Regions from separate parts of the Streptosporangium sp. H13245 genome, predicted to be linked through region 2. Evidence: riboswitches for the same ligand, from Rfam matches in the RefSeq annotation. Region 2 holds a riboswitch; each other region holds the start of a gene.
The links. A riboswitch is a leader RNA that binds a small molecule or an ion and turns the genes downstream of it on or off. The one in region 2 is predicted to bind S-adenosylmethionine.
Positions count from the first base shown of each region.

Region 1: it holds a riboswitch for S-adenosylmethionine, as region 2 does, so the genes downstream of both, ACW9TB_RS11455 (aminotransferase class V-fold PLP-dependent enzyme) here and thrC (threonine synthase) in region 2, are expected to answer to the same signal.
Region 3: it holds a riboswitch for S-adenosylmethionine, as region 2 does, so the genes downstream of both, ACW9TB_RS29335 (glutathione S-transferase C-terminal domain-containing protein) here and thrC (threonine synthase) in region 2, are expected to answer to the same signal.

Region 1 is NZ_JBSZKT010000004.1:358,740-365,887, forward strand. Features, by position in the region: gene ACW9TB_RS11435 (Rossmann-like and DUF2520 domain-containing protein) at 1-257, opposite strand, end outside; gene ACW9TB_RS11440 (SAM-dependent methyltransferase) at 558-1,523, shown strand; gene ACW9TB_RS11445 (cytochrome P450) at 1,689-2,888, opposite strand; gene ACW9TB_RS11450 (TerC family protein) at 3,064-3,891, opposite strand; SAM riboswitch class IV at 4,123-4,238, shown strand; gene ACW9TB_RS11455 (aminotransferase class V-fold PLP-dependent enzyme) at 4,291-5,598, shown strand; gene ACW9TB_RS11460 (NADH-quinone oxidoreductase subunit D) at 5,616-6,800, shown strand; gene ACW9TB_RS11465 (acyltransferase family protein) at 6,980-7,148, shown strand, end outside.
Region 2 is NZ_JBSZKT010000011.1:24,705-31,852, reverse strand. Features, by position in the region: gene ACW9TB_RS18995 (cold-shock protein) at 74-274, opposite strand; gene ACW9TB_RS18990 (MoaD/ThiS family protein) at 622-897, opposite strand; gene thrC (threonine synthase) at 920-2,200, opposite strand; SAM riboswitch class I at 2,215-2,357, opposite strand; gene ACW9TB_RS18980 (S1 family peptidase) at 2,501-4,018, opposite strand; gene ACW9TB_RS18975 (RNA polymerase sigma factor) at 4,222-4,779, opposite strand; gene ACW9TB_RS18970 (alpha,alpha-trehalose-phosphate synthase (UDP-forming)) at 5,019-6,443, shown strand; gene ACW9TB_RS18965 (MFS transporter) at 6,530-7,148, shown strand, end outside.
Region 3 is NZ_JBSZKT010000028.1:96,806-103,953, reverse strand. Features, by position in the region: gene ACW9TB_RS29355 (TetR/AcrR family transcriptional regulator) at 1-25, opposite strand, end outside; gene ACW9TB_RS29350 (ATP-binding cassette domain-containing protein) at 126-1,064, shown strand; gene ACW9TB_RS29345 (ABC transporter permease) at 1,057-1,809, shown strand; gene ACW9TB_RS29340 (DUF402 domain-containing protein) at 1,913-2,434, opposite strand; SAM riboswitch class IV at 2,487-2,599, shown strand; gene ACW9TB_RS29335 (glutathione S-transferase C-terminal domain-containing protein) at 2,641-3,576, shown strand; gene ACW9TB_RS29330 (FAD/NAD(P)-binding protein) at 3,573-5,330, shown strand; gene ACW9TB_RS29325 (ABC transporter substrate-binding protein) at 5,390-7,030, shown strand; gene ACW9TB_RS29320 (ABC transporter permease) at 7,035-7,148, shown strand, end outside.

The DNA of each region.
Region 1 (7,148 bases), on a different contig from region 2:
AGACCGGAGACCAGGCCGGGCAGCACGTCGTCGGGGACCGTCAGCAGGATGAGGTCCGCACCGGCCACCACGTCCTCGGGCCGGGTGGGGACGAGCCCGAGCCGCTCGACCGCCCGTTCCCTGGAGGCGTCGGAGACGCCGCTCGTCGCGACCACCCGGTGCCCCGCCCTGACGAGCGCGGCGCCGAGCGCAGAACCGACCCTGCCCGCTCCAACCACTCCGACGGCCAGCCGTGCCGGGCGATCGACTGCGTCCATGACGTCCCGTCCTTCGACCATGTGGGGCTCCATGCCCGATTGACCAGCGTAACGGGCCACGCTCTCGCAACCGCGTCAAGACGCGGGTTCGGTAGCGGAGACGGGGTCTCCGGCACCGGGAGCGTACGGGACTCGGGAGAGCCCGCGGACCCGGCCCGCACGGCGGTTCGAACGTCGGCACGCCGACGTGGCGTCGACAATGATCGCGCAAATCGGTGACAGGATGTAGTCATGCATTCACTCGAAGCGTCAGCGCGAGTCGATCTCGTTCCCCCGCCCCGGCGGGTAGCGTCTGAGAGCGTGTGGCTCACCTGGCGTGCCGCCATGGAGCACGCGCTCTACGGCGAGAGCGGCTTCTATCTCCGGGAGCGCCCCTCCAGTCATTTCCGGACCTCGGTCGGCGCCTCCCCCGTCTTCGCCGAGGCCGTGCTGCGCGAGCTGGCCGCGATCGACGAGGCCCTGGGCCGCCCCGAGGTGCTCGACCTGGTCGACATCGGTGCCGGTGAGGGCGGGCTGGCGTCCGGTGTGCTCGCCGCGGCGCCGCCCGCGCTCCGGCCGAGGCTGCGGGTGACCGCGGTCGACCTGGCCCCCCGGCCCCCGGCGCTGCCCGAGGAGATCGTCTGGGCGCGGGCCGCGCCGGACGGGATCCACGGGCTGGTGATCGCCAACGAGTGGCTCGACAACATCCCCGTCGACATCGCGGAGCAGACGGCCGACGGGCCCCGGCTGGTCCTGGTCAACGTCACGAACGGTGAGGAGCGGCTCGGCGGCAGTCCCTCCGAGGCGGATCTCGCGTGGCTGGCCCGCTGGTGGCGGATGCGGTCCCCGGGCGAGCGGGCCGAGATCGGCAGGCCGCGCGACAGGGCCTGGGCGTCGGTGGTCGTGCGGCTGGCTCGCGGCCGGGCGATCGCGATCGACTACACCCACACCCTGGACGACCGGCCGCCGTACGGCACGCTGGCCGGATACCGCGACGGGGCGATGGTCGCGCCCGTGCCCGACGGCTCGTGCGACATCACCGCCCACGTGGCGCTCGACGCCTGCGCGGCCTCCGGCGAGAGCGCCGGTGCCGTCACGACGGCGCTGACCACGCAGCGGGAGGCGTTGCGCGCCCTCGGCGTCACCGGGAGCCGCCCGCCGGTCGAGCAGGCCAGGAAGGACCCGCGCGGCTACCTGCACGCCCTCACGCGGGCCTCGGAGGAGGCGGAGCTCATCGCCTCGGGCGGCCTCGGCGGGTTCGGCTGGCTGTCGCAGAGCCGTCCCTGACCTGACGGGACCCGGCGAGACCTGGCTAGACCCGGCGAAAGCCTGACGAGACGCTGCCGTCGCCCCGCCGTGCGTGGCGTCACCCGCTTTGCCCGCTTTGGCCGGTCAGATTTGACCGGTCGGGCCGGTCGGTCGGTTTGGCCGGTCGGTCGGTTTGGCCGGTTCTCAGACTCGTATCTGGAGGGACTCCAGGCCCCGGATGACGTAGCCCGGTCCCCAGGAGGGCTCGGTGACGAGTTCCATCTTCGGCGCCTTGCGCAGCAGGGCGCCGAACGACTCGATCAGCTCGACCCTGGCCAGCGGCGCCCCGAGGCAGAAGTGGATACCGGCGCCGAAGGAGATGTGCGGGTTGTCGGCCCGGCCCACGTCCAGGCGGCCGGGGTCGGCGAAGACCTCGGGGTCGCGGTTGGCCGAGCCGAACAGCAGTGCCACCTCGGTGCCGCGCGGGATGTCGACCCCGCCCACCGAGATGTCCTCCAGCACCCAGCGTTCGAACATCTGCAGCGGGGTGTCCCAGCGCATCAGCTCCTCGACCGCCGTGGGCAGCAGGGTATGGTCGGCGCGGAGCCGCTCCAGCTCGGCCGGGTTGCGGAACAGCGACCACCAGCCGTTGCCGGTGACGTTGACGGTGGCCTCGTGCCCGGCGTTGAGCAGCAGCACGCAGGTGCCGACCAGCTCCTCCTCGGTGAGCCGGTCGCCCTCGTCGGCCACCAGGGCGAGCGCGCTGATCAGGTCGTCACCGGGGTCGGCCCTGCGGGCGCGGGCCAGCTCGACGAGATAGGCGGAGAACTCCTCGGCCGCCCGTACCGCCGTGCGCTGGGCCTCGACCGACGGCTGGAGCTCGTACATGCCGCAGATGTCGGCCGACCAGGGCCGCAGCAAGTGCCGGTCAGCCTCGGGGACCCCGAGCATCTCGGCGATCACGGTGACCGGGAGCGGCTCGGCGACCTCGGCGATCAGGTCTCCTCCGCCGCGCTCGACGAAGACGTCCACCAGCTCCGCGGCCATGCGGGCGACCTTGGGACGGAGCGCCTGGACCATGCGGGGGGTGAACGCCTTCGAGACCAGCCGCCGGAGCCTGGTGTGCACCGGCGGCTCGACGTCGAGCATCCCCGCCCTGATCACCCGCCAGAACGGGTCCTGGAACCCGGGGTCGTCCGGCCTGCCGAACTCCCGGTGCGAGGCCACGTGCAGGTAGGAGCGGCCGAGCCTGCGGTCCCGCAACAACGCGTTGACGTCGGCGTGCCTGGCCACCAGCCACTGGCCGGTCGGCTCGAAGAAACTGACCGGCCGCTCCCGCCTCAGCTCGTCGTAGACGTCGTAGGGATGGGCGACGAATTCCGGATTCCAGGGATCAAAGCGCACGTAAGCATCGTAATCCCGCGCCAGGAGCCTGCCCGTTCGGCTTTCTCTGGACCATCGCGCTGGTAACGCCATGGATCCCGGCTTCCCCTGGGCTATCGCGCAGGTGACGCCGTGGACGCGGATCCTGTCTCAGGAACCGGCTTCCCGTGGAGACGCCGTGGATGTGGACCCCGCGCTAGGAGCCTGCCCGTTCGTCCGGCCTCCTCTCCTCGACCGGCCCGTCCGCCCGGCCCGCCGGGGTTTCCGGGCCGGGCTGGTCCCCGGCCTCGTAGCGGGCGCGCAGCTCGACCGGCTTCCGCTTCGCCTTGCCGCGCATCCGGATGTTCAGCAGCTCCACCAGCAGCGAGAACGCCATCGCGAAGTAGATGTAGCCCTTGGAGATGTGCTGCTCGAACCCCTCGGCGATGAGCACGACGCCGATCAGCACCAGGAAGGACAGGGCGAGCATCTTGATGCTCGGGTGCCGGTCCACGAAGCGGCTGATCGGCCCGGAGGCGACCAGCATCACGATGACCGAGACGATGACGGCCGCGATCATGACGCCCAGCTCGTCGACCATGCCGACCGCGGTGATCACCGAGTCGAGCGAGAAGACGACGTCGAGGATCATGATCTGGATGATCACCGAGGTGAAGGACGAGGCGACCTTGCCCTCGGAGTGGTGGGAATCTCCCTCCAGGCTGCCGTGCATCTCGTGGACGCTCTTACCCAGCAGGAACAGGCCGCCGAGTATCAGGATCAGGTCGCGCCCCGATATCCCCTGGCCGAAGACCTCGAACATCGGCTCCGTGAGTCTCACCACCCACGACAGCGCCAGCAGCAGCAGGAGGCGGCTGATCAGGGCTACGGCAAGGCCGAGCTTGCGGGCCTTGTCGCGCTGTTCGGGCGGGAGCTTGCCCACCAGGATCGAGATGAAGATGATGTTGTCGATTCCCAGGACGATCTCCAGGGCGACAAGGGTGAAGAACCCTATCCATATCTCCGGGCTGGTCACCCAGTCCATTGCTTTCTCCTTCGTCGGTCGGCGCTTGAACACACCGTCGGCCAACTGCCCGAACGCTTCTTCGGCTGACTGCCAGGACGACCGGGGAACGCTCTGAGTTCCTTCCCCGTCATCACACTTCGCTGTGAATTCGCCGGACGCTCCCGGAAGTGCCCGCCCCGGCCCGATATCGGGTTGATCACGTTTCGGACTTGCGGGGCACCGCGGGGCGTCGGTTATAGTTCCCCCGTAGGTCATGAGTGCCAGTGACAAGCCCCGGCTCGCTGGCCGGCAACCCTCGCGTCCGCGGCGGGGTGCCCCGGGTGAGGACCTGGTCCGGCACGAGGTGTGCCGGGCAAGCGCGGGCTCCAGGCACCTATGCCATGGGTTGGGGTCCGATGACCTCGAAGGAGCCATGGCGTGTCCACCCTGACGATCTTCAGCACCCCCGCGACCCCCGCCGCCGACCCGGTGACCGTCCCCGAGAGCCACGTGTCCGGTGACCGGCCGATCCCGACCGTGCTCGGCTCGGACCTGGAGGTCCCGGTCAGGGGCGGCAGGCTCGTCCGCTACGCCAACCTCGACTACGCCGCGAGCGCCCCCTGTCTGGAGCCGGTGAGCGCCGCCGTCGCCGCCGCGCTCCCGGCCTACTCCAGCGTCCACCGCGGCGCCGGGTACGCGTCCCAGCTGACCACGGCCCGCTACGAGCAGGCCAGGCACACGGTGCGCGCCTTCGTCGGCGCCCGTCCCGACGACTCGGTGATCTTCACCCGCAACACCACGGACGCGACCAACCTGCTCGCCCGCAGCCTGCCCGAGGGCACCACCGCCGTGGTCTTCGACACCGAGCACCACGCCTCGCTGCTGCCCTGGGAGCGGGTCGTGCGGCTCGCGGCCCCCGCCTTCCCCGGCGAGGCCGTCCGCGCCGCCGACGACGCCCTCGCCTCGATCGACGGCCCCAAGCTGCTCGTCGTGACCGCCGCCTCCAACGTCACCGGGGAGCTCTGGCCGATCGCCGCGCTGGCCCACATCGCCCACCGCCACGGGGCCCGCGTCCTCGTCGACGCCGCGCAGCTCGTCCCGCACCGCCGCCTCAACCTGACGGCGCTCGACCTGGACTACGTGGTCTTCTCCGGCCACAAGCTCTACGCGCCGTTCGGCACCGGCGCGCTGATCGGCCGTTCCGACTGGCTGGCGGAGGCCGAGCCGTACCTGCGGGGCGGCGGCGCGGTGAAGGCCGTGAACGACGACGGCACCGAGTGGCACGACGACCCCGAGGCCCGCCACGAGGCGGGGACCCCGAACGTGCTGGGCGCCGTCGCGCTCGCCGCGGCCTGCGACGCCCTGACCGCCACCGGCTGGACCCCGCTGGTCCGCGAGGAGGAGCGCCTCCTCGGGCGCCTGCGCGCGGGCCTCGCCTCGATCCCCGGCGTCCACGAGCTGTCCCTGTGGGGCCCGGACCACCCGCGCGTCGGCATCGTCTCCTTCGTGGTGGACGGCTTCACCGCCCGCGAGGTCGCCGAGGCCCTGTCCGGCGACTACGGCATCGGCGTCCGCGACGGCAAGTTCTGCGCCCACCCCTTCGTACGGCACCTGCTGGGCGCCAAGGACGGCGGCTGCGACGACGTCACCGCCTCCGCCGTCCGCGCCTCCATCGGCATCGGTACGACCTCCGAGCACGTCGACCGGCTGATCGGCGCCCTGCGGGATCTTGCCTCGCGCGGCTGACGTGACAGCATGGCCCTATGACTGAAGGCGCGCCCCGTGAGCTGAGCGTGGGGATGGGCGCGGGCGCCGAGGCCGTGCGGGGGGCGTACGGCAAGGAGCTCGCGACCGAGGACATGATCCTCAACATCGGGCCGCAGCACCCGTCCACGCACGGCGTGCTGCGGCTGCGCCTCACGCTGGACGGCGAACGGATCAGCGCGGCCGAGCCGATCGTGGGCTACATGCACCGGGGGGCCGAGAAGCTCTTCGAGGTGCGCGACTACCGGCAGATCATCGTGCTGGCCAACCGGCACGACTGGCTGTCGGCGTTCGCCAACGAGCTGGGCGTCGTGCTCGCGGTGGAGCGGATGCTCGGCATGGAGGTGCCGGTCAGGGCGGTCTGGACGCGCACGCTGATGGCCGAGCTCAACCGGGTGCTCAGCCACCTGATGTTCCTCGGGTCCTATCCGCTGGAGCTGGGCGCGATCACCCCGGTCTTCTACGCGTTCCGGGAGCGCGAGACCCTCCAGGCCGTGATGGAGGAGATCTCCGGCGGGCGCATGCACTACATGTTCAACCGGGTCGGCGGCCTCAAGGAGGAGATCCCCGAGGGGTGGACGGGCCGGGTCGCCCAGGCCGTGGCCGACGTACGGCGGCGGCTGCCCGACATCGAGAACCTGGTCACCGGGAACGAGATCTTCCTCGCCCGCACGCGCGGGGTGGGCGTCCTCGACCGCGAGACGATCATGCAGTACGGCGTGAGCGGCCCGATCGCCCGCGCCTCCGGCGTCGACGTCGACCTGCGCAGGGACGAGCCGTACCTCGCCTACGGCGAGCTGCCGGTGAAGGTCGTCACCCGGTCGGCCGGAGACTGCCACGCCCGGTTCGAGGTGCTGCTGGAGCAGGTGAAGGTCTCCCTCGACCTGGCCGACGCCTGCGTGGAACGGCTCCTCGACCTGCCCCCGGGGCCGGTCAACCAGCGCCTGCCCAAGGTGCTGAAGGTGCCCGAGGGCCACACCTACGCCTGGACGGAGAGCCCGCTCGGCCTCAACGGCTACTACCTGGTCTCGCGCGGGGAGAAGACGCCGTGGCGGATGAAGCTCCGCTCGGCCTCCTTCAACAACGTCCAGGTGCTGCGGGAGATGCTCCCCGGCCACCTGGTCTCGGACATGGTGGCCATCCTGGGCTCGATGTTCTTCGTCGTCGGCGACATCGACAAGTAAGGCACGGTTGGAACCGCATGATCGAACCCGGTGGGGAGCAGGAGAGGGCGACCCCTTCGACGCCGCCTTCCCCTTCGACGCCGCCATCCCTGGAAACCCCCGAAACCCCTTCCGGAGCCGTCGCACCCTCTTCCGGAGCCGTCGCACCCTCTTCCGGAGTCGCCGCGCCCTCGGATTCCGTGCCGCCCGGGGCTCCCGCGGTCGCGGGCGGGCCGCGGCGGGACCGGTACGTCGACTGGCTGCGCGCCTTCAGCCTGATCGTCGTGGTCGTCTGGCACTGGGCGTTCACGATCCTGCAGTGGGGGCCTGACGGCCCCTCGCCGACGAGCCCGCTGGGCTTCACCTCGG
Region 2 (7,148 bases):
CGGTCAGGATCCAGCGGACTGCGATACCTCGGGATCCACCGGCTCTTCCCTGCGAATTCACGTAACGGCTACGTCAGACCGCCCGGACGGACTCCGCCTGGGGGCCCTTCTGACCCTGGGTGATCTCGAACTCGACCCGCTGGCCCTGCTCGAGGGCACGGTAGCCATCCATCATGATCGCGGAGTAATGGACGAACACATCCTTACCACCGTCTACCGCGATGAAGCCGTAGCCCTTGTCCGCGTTGAACCATTTGACGGTGCCCTGCGCCACTTGCGACTCCTCTTACTGGTCTTATAGGACGACGCCCATTCCTCTCGCGAAGTCCTCAATCTCCGGGGCGGACTTCGCTCCGTCGATCGTTCCGACCATACCTGTGGGAAGCGGTAGGGCAACAGAGTCAAGCACCAAACTACCTCTTTACTAGAGCTTTCTGTACGAGAGCAGAGTTTCACCATCACTATTAGTTAGTTAAGGGTCACGTTATTCATCCGCGCCACAAATATGAGCTTGTGTCATAAAACACGGCACCCACCCGGCCGGAGCCGGGTGGGTGCCGTGAAGTCGCGAGCCCACAGGGGGCGGGGCGGCGCGGTCAGGGCCGCGCGAGGGCGGGAGAATCAGCCTCCGGCCACCGCCGGGATGATGGAGACCTGAACGCCGGGGGGCGTGGCCGTGTCGAGGTTGTCAACAAAACGGACGTCCTCATCCCCCACATAGACGTTGACAAAACGTCGGATCTTTCCCGCTTCATCAAGAATCCGGGCACCGATCCCCGGGAAGTCCGCGTCGAGCTTCTGAAGAACATCGCGCAGGGTCTCCCCCTCTCCGTTCACCTCGGCGGCACCATCGGTGTAAGTCCGGAGAATCGTCGGAATCCGCACAGAAACGCTCATAATTCAGTACCTTTCACGATTTCTAGGCGATAGCCGCACGGAATGCGTCAAGAGAAGGCCGAATCACCGCGGTCGGGCGTGCCTCCGCGGCTACCGCGTCGAGGGTCTTGAGACCGTCGCCGGTGTTGAGGACCACGGTCTCGGCGTCGGGGTCGAGCGTGCCCGAGGCGACCAGCTTGCGCAGCACCCCGACGACGACGCCTCCCGCGGTCTCGGCGAAGATGCCCTCGGTCCTGGCCAGCAGCCGGATCGCGTCGACGATCTCGGCGTCGGTGACGTCCTCGACCGCGCCGCCGGTGCGGCGGGCGATGTCCAGGACGTACGGGCCGTCGGCCGGGTTGCCGATCGCCAGCGACTTGGCGATCGTGTCCGGCTTGACCGGGCGGATCACGTCGTGGCCCGCCTTGTAGGCGGCGGAGACCGGGGAGCACCCCTCGGCCTGGGCCGCGAAGATCTTGTAGGGCTTGTCCTCGACGAGGCCGAGCGCGATCAGCTCCTTGAAGCCCTTGTCGACCTTCGTGAGCTGCGAGCCCGACGCGACCGGGATGACGATCTGGTCGGGGACGCGCCAGCCGAGCTGCTCGGCGATCTCGTAGGCCAGCGTCTTGGACCCCTCCGCGTAGTAGGGCCGGAGGTTGACGTTGACGAAGCCCCACTGGTCGCCCAGCTCGTCGCCGATGAGCTCGGAGCAGAAGCGGTTCACGTCGTCGTACGTGCCCTCGATGCCGATGAGCCTGCCGCCGTACACGGAGGCCATGACGATCTTTGCCTGTTCGAGGTCGGAGGGGATGAAGACGCAGGCGTCCAGCCCGGCCCGCGCGGCGGCGGCGGTCACGGCACCGGCCAGGTTGCCGGTGGAGGAGCAGGAGAGGGTGTGGAAACCGAAGTTTCTGGCCGCCTCGACGGCGATAGCCACCACGCGGTCCTTGAAGGAGTGCGTGGGGTTGCCGGAGTCGTCCTTCACGTGCAGGGAGCGGATGCCCAGCTCGCGGGCGAGGTTTCCGGCGTTGACGAGCTTGGTCCAGCCGGGCGCCATGTTGGGCTTGGAGGCCACGTCCGCGGGGACGGGCAGCAGCGAGCGGTAGCGCCAGATGTTGGTCGGCCCCTCGGCGATCCGCTCCCGGGTCACACGCCCGAAGTCGTACGCGATCTCAAGGGGCCCGAAACACTCCGTACAGGCGAAGTCGGGACCGAGGTCGTAGCGGGCACCGCACTCCCGGCAGGACAGGGCCACGGCGGGGCCGAAGCGCCGGTCGTCGGCACGAGCGGAGGAGGAGGTGTTCTCAGTGGTTGCGAGCGCCATGAAGCGAGGCCTTTCCCTCATCTTCGTCTGCGGACCACCCTGGTCACAGACCGGAATTGGCACCTGTCCCGGCCGACCTCGTTCAGATCACGAGTCTTGAACCGGGATGGTTGCCGGGGCTTCGCAGGGCCGGTCCCTCCACCCCTCTGGATGAGCAAATATTCAGTTGGAAACCTGACGCGCAGGTCCTAAGCACTCTACCTCGCCCCGCCGTCCTCCTGACCTCTTGTCTCACTGGGCGAGACTTGACGTGTTATCCAGCGGAACCGGCGGGTTCGGGGCCCAGGTCGCGAGGACGGGTCACGGTGTCCTGTACCCCAGGGTGTAGGGGCCGGAACCGGTCGCTGCGAGCACCCGGTAGCGGTAGTAACCGGCCGTACCGGTGTAGGAGATCCTCTCGTCGGGACCCGCGCCGTCGGAGGTGGCGACGATCAGCCAGCTCCCGCCGCTCCACTTCTGCAGGTACAGGTCGAAGTCGGTGCCGTCACCGGCGTCCAGGCAGGCGGTGTGAAGACCCGTGACGGTCGACGCGTAGTACCGGCCGCCCGGCCGGTAGACGGACCGGCCGGTGGCCAGGGTGCCGCTCCGGGTGTACGGGAAGCCGGTGCAGGTGCCCGTGACCGGTGGCGGCGGGTTGCCCGCGGTGGTCCTCAGGTCCAGGCCGTAGGCGGTGAGGATCTCGCCGACCGGCTGGAAGTAGGTGGTGCCGCCCTGGCCGCAGTTGCCCGAGCCGCCGGAGGTGACCCCCTGGGCCTGGTCGACGGAGATGAAGGCGCCGCCGGAGTCGCCGGGTTCGGCGCAGACGTTGGTCCGGGTCAGGCCGAAGACGGTGCCCTGGGGATAGGTGACGCTGGCGTCGCGCTGCTGGACGAGGCCGCAGTGCCAGTCGGTGGTGGATCCGGACCGGCAGATCGAGGCCCCCTCGATGGCGATGCGGGCGCCCGCGACGGGAACGGTGCCGCCCGCGCCGTTGTCCACCGCCGGGGTCGCCGCCCAGTGGGCGTTGGTCTCGATCCAGGAGTAGTCGTCGCCCGGGAAGGAGGAGCCCTGGAAGACACCCTGGACGACCCGGTTGTAGCCGGTCGTGGCGTCGCCCGGCCTGCCGCAGTGCCCGGCGCTGACGAAGCCGTTGTGAGTGCCCCTGATCACGGGGAAACCGATCGAGCAGCGGCTGACGACGCCGATGTAGTAGGCGTTGCCGCCCACCAGGTCGTGCAGGGGCAGCGGAACCTCGGTGGAGGGCAGCACGACCACCGCGCCCGTGTCCACGCCCGCGCTCTCGACGAAGTTCTGGGCGTTCTCGGGTTTCGGGGAGAGGACGACCACCTTGTTGCTCTTCACGTCGACGAAGCGCGCGCTCGACACGAGCGGCTTCGGGGGCAGGGCGTCGTCGATCTTCTGTTTGATCGCGGCGAGCCGCTCCAGCGACCTGGGGACGACCTCGGCCAGGGCTCCCGCTTCGAGGATCGCGGGGATGTCGGCGGGAGCGGTGGTGGCCACCACCAGGGTGTGCGCGCTGTTTCCCCGGAGCCAGGCTCCGCCAAAACGATGGCCGAGCCTCCTGCCCAGCCGTGCCGCGATCGGGCTCAGGCGGATCTCGTTGAGCAGCCGCGCCTGGGCCTGGACAGGGGTCAGCCCCAGGCCCCGCTCGATCGCCTCCAACATGCCGGGCGGCGGCTGCCGCGCCACCGACGCGCCCGCGACGGCGGGCGGGGCTTGTGCGTCCACCTCGCGTCCGGCACCCGCCGGTACGGCGGCCAGGGCGAGTGCGGTGAAGATCAGGGCGCATCCCGTGACGACGACGTGTCTGCGGAACATGCGGGCTCTCCTCGACCTCTGCCTGCGAAGCGCGAGGGGGATCACCACATGTCATCGCTTGGTCACGCGATGCGGGCAACGCCACCTTAAATCAGGTGAGGCCACCGGGACCGTACGCCACGCGGAGGGTGCCCACCGGCCGATCGGCCCCGCTTTCCCGGGCCGCGCACGGGTCCCGTCTCGGAAAGGATCCTCGGAAAGGATCAGAAGCCGTAGGCGTCGCCCAGGGCTCCCTGGACGTACTTGCGCGCCTGGTGGATGCGTGACTTGGCGGTGCCCAGCGGGATCTTGAGCTGCTCGGCCACCTCGTTGTAGTCGAGCTGGCAGATGTCGCGCAGCACCAGCGCCTGGGCCAGCTCGGGCTTCTCGGCCTCCAGCGCCTCCATCGCGTCGAGCAGGTCGAGCCGGGACCCGGCGATCACGCTCACCCGGGCGACGTCCGGCTTCTGCAGCGGCAGCTCGTCCGAGCTCTGCTCGGCGGCGCGGCGCTTCAGCGAGCGGTAGGTGGTCCTGGCGCAGTTGGCGGTCACGATGTGCAGCCAGGTGCTGAACCGGGCACGCCCCTCGAAGCGGCCGATGTTGCGCGCCACCGCGAGCAGGGTGTCCTGGCATGCCTCCTCGGCGTCCTGCCGGAAGGGGAGGATCCGGCCGCAGTGCCTGAGCACGGCGGGCTCGATCCGCTTCAGCAGCTCACCGAGCGCGCGGTGGTCTCCCTGGGCGGCCGATCGGGCCAGGTCCTCGGTCGTCTCGTCCAGCGCCATCACAGGCCCCCATCAGCGGTCACGGTCGTTGGACATCCTATGGTCGGGACCTCGGACGGTGTCCCTCCCTCCCCGCCACAAAAAGAGGGATACAGCGGGGCTCATCACTTCACCTGCTGACAAGAGCTGACACAATTCGATGAACGCCATTCTTTCGTTGACCTGAAGAGCGAGGACAGCCCGGTGAGGTGCCGGTTAACCTTCAGGACAGGCGTGTCCCTAGCCAGTGAAGGGATCTCATGAGCGCGATCCTGGTGGCCTCCAACCGCGGCCCCGTCTCCTTCACCCTCTCCGAGGACGGCTCGCTGTCCATGCGCAGGGGAGGTGGCGGCCTGGTCTCCGGCCTGTCGGAGGTCGCGAAGGACCTCAACGTCCTGTGGGTCTGCGCGGCGCTGTCCGACGGCGACCGCGGCGCCGTACGGCTGGCGCCCGGCGGCAGGATCGACCAGGCGGGCTACGACACCGGGGCGGTGCGGATGCTCCACATCCCCCCGGCGACCTTCCACCGCGCCTACAACGCGGTCGCCAACTCCACCCTCTGGTTCGTCCACCACCTCCTCTACGACACCCCCAACAGGCCGTTCTTCGACGCCAGGTTCCGCAGGGAGTGGGAGTCGTACCAGGCCTACAACGAGGCCTTCGCGATGGCGCTGGCCGAGGAGGGCTCGCACGGGGCGCGGGTGATGGTGCAGGACTACCACCTGAGCCTGGTCCCGGCCATGCTCAGGGGGGAGCGGCCCGACCTGCGGGTGGCGCACTTCTCGCACACGCCGTGGGCCCCGCCCGAATACTTCAGCCTGCTCCCCGACGACGTGGCGACCGAGCTCCTCGAAGGCATCCTGGGCGCCGACCACGCGGGCTTCCTCACCGACCGCTGGGGCGGGGCGTTCATGGACTGCTGCGAGACGGTGCTCGGCGCGCGGGTCGACCGCGCGGAGCGTACGGTCACCCACCAGGGCAGGACCACCCGGATCGGCACCCACAGCCTGGGCGTGGACGGCAAGGCGCTCTGGACCCGGGCGTCCGAGCCCGACGTGGAGTCGCACATGGCCGCGCTCCGTGCCCAGGTGGGCGACCGCAGGCTGATCGTGCGGATCGACAGGACGGAGCTGTCGAAGAACATCGTGCGGGGCCTGGTCGCCTACAAGCAGTTCCTCGCGGCCCACCCGGAGTGGCACGGCCGGGTCACCCACCTCGCCTTCGCCTACCCGTCCCGGCACGACCTGCCCGAGTACCGCGAGTACACCGCGGCGGTGCAGCGCTGCGCCGAGGAGATCGAGGACGAGTACGCCACCGAGGACTGGGACCCGCTGATCCTCAACGTCGACGACGACTACCCGCGCTCGCTGGCCGCCTACCGGCTGGCCGACGTGCTGCTCGTCAACCCGATCCGCGACGGCATGAACCTGGTGGCCAAGGAGGGGCCGATCCTGTCTCCGCACAGCGCGCTGGTGCTGTCGCGGGAGGCGGGGGCCGCCGCCGAGCTGGGCGAGCACGCGCTCACGGTCAACCCCTACGACGTCTCGGCCACGGCCGCCGCGCTGCACGAGGGCCTGACGATGCCCTCGGACGAGCGCGCCAGGAGGGGCGTCCTGCTGGCCGCCGCGGCGACCGCCCTCCCTCCGCACCGGTGGTTCGCCGAGCAGCTCGACGCCCTCGGGTGATGGCTTGACTCACTAAATAGCTTTAGACCTGTATGAGATAGTTTTTGCGGCTATTTCACTTTTTCTGGCGTACGGGGAGAACCGAGTTGACCGCGATCGCGCCCGTCCGGCTGATCCGCGACCGCGCGACCTGGCTGATCTATCTTCAGCTCGGCGTCTTCGCCACCTACCTGTACGGCCTCAGCGCCGCGCTCCCGCTGCTCCGCCTCGACCAGGGCGTGTCCCAGGCGGTCGCCGGGCTGCACGGGACCGCGATGGCCGTCGGCGGGATCATCACCGGCCTCGTCCTGCCCTGGCTGACCGGGAGGATCGGCCGCCGTGCCGTCATCTGGACCGGCATGGCCGGGATGAACGCGGGCGTCCTCCTGGTCGCGGCCGGCACCGCGCTCCCGGTCACCCTCCTCGGGTACGGCGTCGCCAGCGGGATGGCCTCGATCACCCTGTACTCGGCCATGGCTGCGCTCGACGACCGGCACGGCAGCGCGGGCCCGGCGGCGATCAGCGAGGCCAACGCCGTCTGCGTGATCGTCGGCATCGGGGTCCCGTTCGTGGTCAGCGCCGCCGCGCAGAGCACCCTCGGCTGGCGGGCCGCGCTGCTGGTGCCCCCCGTGCTGACCGTGCTGCTCGCGCTCACCATGGGACGCGTACGGATTCCCGAGCCCGGGGACACCACCGGCGGTGCGGGCACGGGGGGCGAGGCCCGCT
Region 3 (7,148 bases), on a different contig from region 2:
TCTCCACGCTCTCCGGCACTTCCATCGCGCTCCCGGGCTTGACCGTCCTTTTCTGTGAGTGTATACCTTACGCAATATCGCGTATGACATAAACAGTAGAGCGTACGCCATACACAGGAGGGGTAGTGGAACCAGCGATAGAGGTGGTCGGCCTCACCAAGTCCTACGGCCCGGTCACCGTCCTGACCGGCGTCGACCTGCGCGTCGCCAAGGGCAGCGTGTACGCGCTGCTCGGTTCCAACGGCGCGGGCAAGACGACGACCGTGCGCACCCTGGCGACGCTGGTCACGCCGGACGCGGGACGCGCCACGGTCGCCGGGTTCGACGTCGTCCGCGACCGCCGCCGCGTCCGCCGTGCCATCAGCCTGACCGGCCAGCACGCGGCGGTCGACGAGCTGCTGACCGGCGAGGAGAACCTGAGGATGATGGGCCGCCTGTCCGGCCTGTCGCGCGGAGGGGCCCGCCGCAGGGCGGCCGAGCTACTGGAGCGGTTCGACCTGGTCGAGGCGGGAAAACGACGGGTCGGCACGTACTCGGGGGGCATGTGGCGACGCCTGGACCTGGCCGCGGGGCTGGTCGGCGCGCCGTCGGTGATCTTTCTCGACGAGCCGACCACGGGGCTCGACGTGCGCAGCAGGCAGGCGATGTGGGAGGTGATCACCCAGCTCACCGGCTCGGGCACCACCGTCTTCCTGACCACCCAGTATCTGGAGGAGGCCGACAGCCTGGCCGACAGGATCGCGCTGCTCGACGGAGGGCGGGTGGTGGCGGAGGGGACCGCCGACGAGCTCAAGGCGAGGGTCGCCGCCTGGCGGCTGGATCTCGTCCTGGCCGACGCGCGGTCGTTCGCCGAGGTGACGCGCCTTCTCGGGGCCCGTGCCGTCCACGCCGATCTCGCCAGGCTGACCGTCGGGGCGGCCACCGGCGGGAGTGCCGCGGAGATCCGTGCCCTGCTGGACGAGGTGGACCCGGGGCGTTCGGCGGTCGAGAGGTTCACCGTGCGAGGAGCCACGCTCGACGACGCGTTCCTCGCCCTGACGAACAGGGAGCGGGCCGGTGTCTGACCTCGTCGCCTGGCCGGTCATGACCGGCCGTGCCGTCCGCCTGTCGCTGCGCAACCTCGACGCGCTGCTCACCTCGTTCCTGATGCCCGTCCTGGTCATGCTGCTGTTCGTCTATCTGCTCGGCGGCGCGATCCAGACCGGCGTCGACTACGTCACCTACGCCGTCCCCGGCATCCTCGTCATGTGCGCCTCCTACGGCGCCTCGCTCACCGCGGTCGCCGTCAGCCAGGACATGAGCCGGGGGATCGTCGACAGGTTCAGGTCGATGGACGTCGGCGGCGGGGCGTTCCTGGGCGGGCACGTGGCCGCCAGCACCGTGCGCAACCTCGCCTCGCTCGCCGTCGTGTTCGCCGTCGCGTTCCTGCTCGGTTTCCGGCCGGAGGCGGGACTGGCGGGCTGGGCCGCGACGGTGGGGATCCTGGTGGTGTTCGTCCTGGCCATCTCCGCGGTCTCGGCCGTGGTCGGCCTGCTGTCCAGGACGCCGGAGGCGGCGGGCGGTTTCACCTTCCTCGTGATGTTCCTGCCCTACCCGAGCAGCGCCTTCGTCCCGGTGCACACCATGCCCACGTGGTTGCACGGGTTCGCGGAGAACCAGCCGGCCACGCCGATCATCGAGTCCGTACGCGGCCTGCTGCTCGACCGGCCCGTGGGCGGCGACCCGTGGAAGGCGCTGGCCTGGTGCGCGGGTTTCCTGCTGGTCTCGGCGGTCCTCTCCGGAGGGCTGTTCCGCCGCCGTACCCGCTGAGGTCGCGGGACCGCCCTCGGCGCGGCGCGGCGGTCCGTACGGGATGGACCCCACCGTGCCCCGGAGACCGGGGCGCGGTGGATTCGCTTCGAGGGGCCCGGGCTCAGCTGACCAGGGTGAGCCAGTGCGGCGCGTCCCCGAAGGGGGCGGTGCGGGCGGTGACGGCCTCCATCAGCCAGGCGGCCGAGGCGCGGGCGCTCTCCACCACGTCGGGCGGGTAGGCGTACGTGACCCGGTGCTCCTCGAACTCGTCCTCGTCGTCCAGGAAGACCCGGCCCGGACGGCCCTTCAGCAGGTTGCGGCGGGTCCGGATCACGTCGAGGTCCAGGTCGACCATGGTGACCTCGCCGTCGCTCCACTCCGGCACCGTGGAGATGTCGCAGTAGATCTCGTGCTTGTGCGGGGCGGTGTTGAACGCGGCCGTCCACCAGGCGTCGCGGGGGAAGAGCATCACGAACGGGTGCGGCCAGGCGACCGCGGGACCGTCCCCCTTGTGGCCGCTGGAGTTGGCCACGCACCCCGTCCACACCCCGTGCTCGTCCTCCCCGAGCAACAGGCCGCGGTGGTGCCAGTGCAGCGAGCCGTCGTACTTGCGGTAGACCACGTTCACGCTCTCATAGGACATTCCCCGACATTAAGGCTTGACAGAGATCTATGTATTTCCTACCTTCTAAATAGGTTAAGAGTGTCAGTGCGAAGCCCCGGCTGACTGACCGGCAACCCTCGCACCGCGGCGGGGTGCCCCCGGGGGAGACCAGGCGGCACGGTGGGCGTGCCGCAAGCGCGCGGACCCCTTCACGGGGGTCACCGAGACATGCCCGGGAGCGTCAGATGCCGAAGACCAGCACACTGAACCACGCGAGCCCCGTCGACCTCGACACCCACGGCCACTACCGGCCCGGTGGCAGGCCCGGCCCGCGCTACCCCTTCCAGGGACGGATCGGCACATCCGCCTTCCCCGCCGAGCCGGGGCGCTACCACCTCTACGTCGCGGCCGTCTGTCCGTACGCGCAGCGCGCGGCCATCGTGCGCTCCCTCAAGGGACTCCAGGACGTGGTCTCGCTCTCCTACGTCGACGACGAGCGCGACGGGCGCGGGTGGGCGTTCCGCGAGCGGCGCGGCGCCGACCCGGTCAACGGGTTCACCATCCTGCGGCAGGCGTACGAGGCGACCGAGCCCGGCTTCGACGGGCACGTCTCGGTGCCGGTCCTGTGGGACAGGACGACCGGCCGCATTGTCAGCAACAACTTCCCCGACATCACGATCGACCTGGCCACCCGGTTCGGCGGCGACCCCGAGGCCGACCTCTACCCCGAGGAGCTCCGGCCGGAGATCGACGAGCTCAACACGAGGATCTACGACATCGTCAACACGGCGGCGGGCCGGGTGGCGTCGGCCACCACCGAGGCCGCGTACACCGAGGCGCGCGGGACCGTGGTCGCCTTCCTGGACGAGCTGGACGCCCGGCTGGCCGACCGCAGGTTCCTGTTCGGCTCGGGGATCACCGAGGCGGACGTGCGGCTCTGGCCGACCCTGCTCCGCTTCGACCTGAGCGACAACCCGGCGGCCAGGATCAGCGAGCGCCCGCTGACCGCCTTCCCCAACCTGTGGGCCTACGCCAGGGACCTGTACGCCCACCCCGCCTTCCGCGAGAACACCGACTTCACCGTCATCTCCCACCGGCGGAGCGAGACGGACGCCTGGCGGATCCCGGTCGAGCCGCTGCACGCCGACTGGGACCAGCCGCATCGCAGAGCCGCCGTATGAGCGCCTCGATCGCCGTCGTCGGCGCGGGCCCGACGGGCACCTGCCTGGTGGAGCGCATCTGCGCCAACGCCACCGACCTGCTCGGCTGGCCGTCGCTGGACGTCCACGTGATCGACCCCCACCCGCCGGGGGGCGGGCGCGTCTGGCGGCGCGACCAGCCGGACCTGCTCTGGATGAACTCCGCCGCGGCCGACGTGACGCTCTTCACCGACGAGTCGGTACGGTGCGAGGGGCCGATCCGCCCCGGGCCCACGCTGGCCGACTGGCTCGGCGGCGACCCCGGCAGGTTCGCCTCCCGCCCGGCGCAGAACGGCTACCTCTCCCACGTCTTCCGGCACGCGGTGGCGACCGCGCCGCGCGGTGTCCGGGTGCACGTGCACGCCGCCCGCGCCGTCGACCTCGCCGACGTCCCCGGCGGCCAGGCGGTGACCCTGGAGGGCGGCCGGACCATCGAGGCCGACGCGGTGATCCTGGCCCAGGGACACGGCGACGTGACCCCGACGCGAGAGGAGAACGCGCTCGCCGGTCTGGCCGCGAGCGAGGGGCTGCGCTACCTGCCCACCGGCTACGCGGCGGACCTCGACCTGGACGACATCCCCGCCGGGGAACCGGTGATCATGCGGGGGATGGGGCTGGCCTTCATAGACCTGATGGTGCTGCTCACCTCGGGCAGGGGCGGCCGGTTCGTCCGCGAGTACGACGGGGAGCTGGTCTACCTGCCCAGCGGGCGCGAGCCGCTCCTGCGGGTGGGGTCGCGGCGCGGGGTGCCGTACCACTCCAAGACCGGTTACCCCTTCGCGGGCGCCCGCCCGCCGGTGCCGCGCTTCCTCACCCGCGAGGCGCTGGGCGAGGGGCCGTGGCACTTCCGCCGGGACGTGTGGCCGCTCGTCGCCAAGGAGCTGGCCTTCGCGTACTACCGCGAGCTCATCACCGCCCACCCCAGGCGCGCCAGGCTGGGCTGGGAGGAGTTCGAGGAGGGCTTCGCCGCCGAGGAGTGGCGCAGCCTCGGCATGCGCAAGCTGATCCGCGAGACCGTGCCCCGGCACCTGGACCGGCTCGACCTCGACCGGTTCGACCGGCCGCTGGACGGCATCCGGTTCGGCGACCAGGCCGGTCTGCAGAAGTGGATGCACGGCTACCTCGCCGCCGACCTGGAGCGCCGCTCCGACCCCGCGCACAGCGCCGACCACGCCATGATCCTCGGGCTGATCTCCGTCTACGGCGTCCTCGCCGAGCTGGGCGTCTCCGACCCGTGGTTCGGCGGGTTCTTCAGCTACGTCGCCAGCGGCCCGCCGGGACCCCGGCTGGAGGAACTGCGCGCCCTGGCCAGGGCCGGGGTGGTCACCTTCCTCGGCGCGAACCTCAAGGTCGACCACCACGACGGGCACTGGCGGGCCCAGAGCCCCACCGTGCCCGGCGGCGTGACGGCCACGACCCTCGTCGAGGCCCGGCTGCCCGCGCCCAGCGTGAGCCGGGCCGTCGACCCGCTCATCGCCGCGCTCCGCGACCGCGGCGAGCTCGACGAGGAGTCCGGCCTGGTGAACGTACGGCCCGCCGACCGCCGCCTGCTCGACAGGTCGGGCACCCCGCATCCCCGCAGGTTCGCCTTCGGCCCCTGGGTCGTCGGCGGCCGGGCCACCGGCGGCTTCGCCAGGCCCCGCCTCGACGCCCCGCTCTTCCGCCACGCCGACGCCCTCGCCCGGATCGTGCTGTCCGAGGCCGCCGGAACCCAGACAAGACGGCACGTCGCATGAAGCGCTCCGACCGGCACGTCGTACGGAACCAAGTAGTGAGAAAGCGCGAGGAGAAGAACGTGAAGTTGCGATGGGGCGCCCTGACGCTCGCCGGGGTGCTGGCGCTCACGGCGTGCGGGGCCGGGAACGGGGCCCCGGGCGCGGCGGCCGGTGCCGAGGGCGGCGGTGGCGACGGAGGGTCGCTCGTGTGGGCGGTGGAGACGCAGCCGATCACCTTCAACCCGCACCAGTGGGGCCAGAACAAGGCCCGCCTCCTGGTCCACAACCAGTTCGACGCGCTGATCGCCCGCGGCAGGAACGGCGAGTTCCTGCCGTGGCTGGCCACGTCCTGGAAGGTCTCCGAGGACGGGCTGACCTACACCTTCGAATTCCGCGACGACGTCACCTTCCACGACGGTGAGAAGTTCGACGCCGCCTCGGTGAAGGCCAACCTCGACCAGCTCGTCTCGCCCGGCTACAACGCCGCGGTCAGCGCCATCCAGCTGCGCAACTTCGAGAAGGCGGAGGCGACCGCGCCGTACACCCTGAAGGTCACGCTGAAGGCCCCCGACGGGCTGTTCCTGGACTTCCTCTCCTCCCCGTACGCGGGCCAGGTCTCCCCGAAGTCGCTGAAGAACGCCAAGGATCTCAAGGCGGGCGGCGTCGACGTGGTCGGCACCGGGCCGTTCGTCCTCGACCGGTTCACCCCCGGCCAGGAGGTCCACTACAAGCGCAACCCGAACTACAACTGGCCGCCCACCGGCGCCGCCCACCAGGGACCGGCGCACCTGGCCGAGATCACGTACCGCTTCCTGTCCGAGGCGGCGGTCCGGGTCGGCGCGCTCACCTCCGGGCAGGTGCAGGTGATCGAGGGCGTGCCCGCCACCGAGATCGGCCTCATCAGGAGCGACCCCGCGCTGAAGCTGGAGACCAGCCTCAACTCGGGGAGCGCGTTCTCCTACTACTTCAACACCTCCCGCCCCCCGTTCGACGACAAGCGGGTCCGTGAGGCGTTCCGCGACGCCGTCGACGTGGACGCCGTGCTCGACTCCGTCTACCAGGGCACCGCCAAGCGGGCCTGGAGCGTCATCGGCCAGGGCAGCCCGCAGTTCTACGACCCCTCACTGGAGAAGACCTTCGGCGGCAACCCCGCGCGGGCCAACCAGCTGCTCGACGAGGCGGGCTGGAAGGAACGTGACGCCGAGGGCTTCCGGGTCAAGGACGGCAGGAGGCTGACCGTGCGGACCGTCAACGCCGCGCCGTTCGTCCGCGACCGCCGCGACATCCTCGCCCAGGCCGTCCAGGCGGCCGTCAAGCAGAGCGCGGGGATCGACTTCCAGGTCAAGATCGTGGACCAGGGCACCGCGCAGAAGGCCGTCGACGAGAACGAGTACGAGATCTTCGAGAACTCGCGCGGCGACAGCGACGCCGGGGCGGCGCTCAACCTGATCCTGGCGAAGGACGCCGCGATCAACCGCACCAGGTTCGGGACCGCGGAGCTGGACAAGCTGCTCACCGACGCGTCGGCCACCTCCGACCTCGCCGAGCGCAAGGAGCTCTACGCGAAGGTGCAGAAGACCGTCGTCACCGACGAGGCGATCCTGCTCCCGATCTACGTTCCCGCCGACCAGGTCGCCTACGGCGCCGGGGTCACCGGGATCACCTTCGAGCCGGTCTCCGGCACCCCCAACAGTGCTTACGACGTCCGGATAGGGACGTGAACACGTGAGCACTCTCACACTCACCCGGCGGCGGGGGCTGGCCGCCGCCGGGTGGCTCGGCCCGGTGGTCCGGCGGCTCGGAGCGGGCGTCGCCGTGCTCTGGGCCGCCGCCACCGGG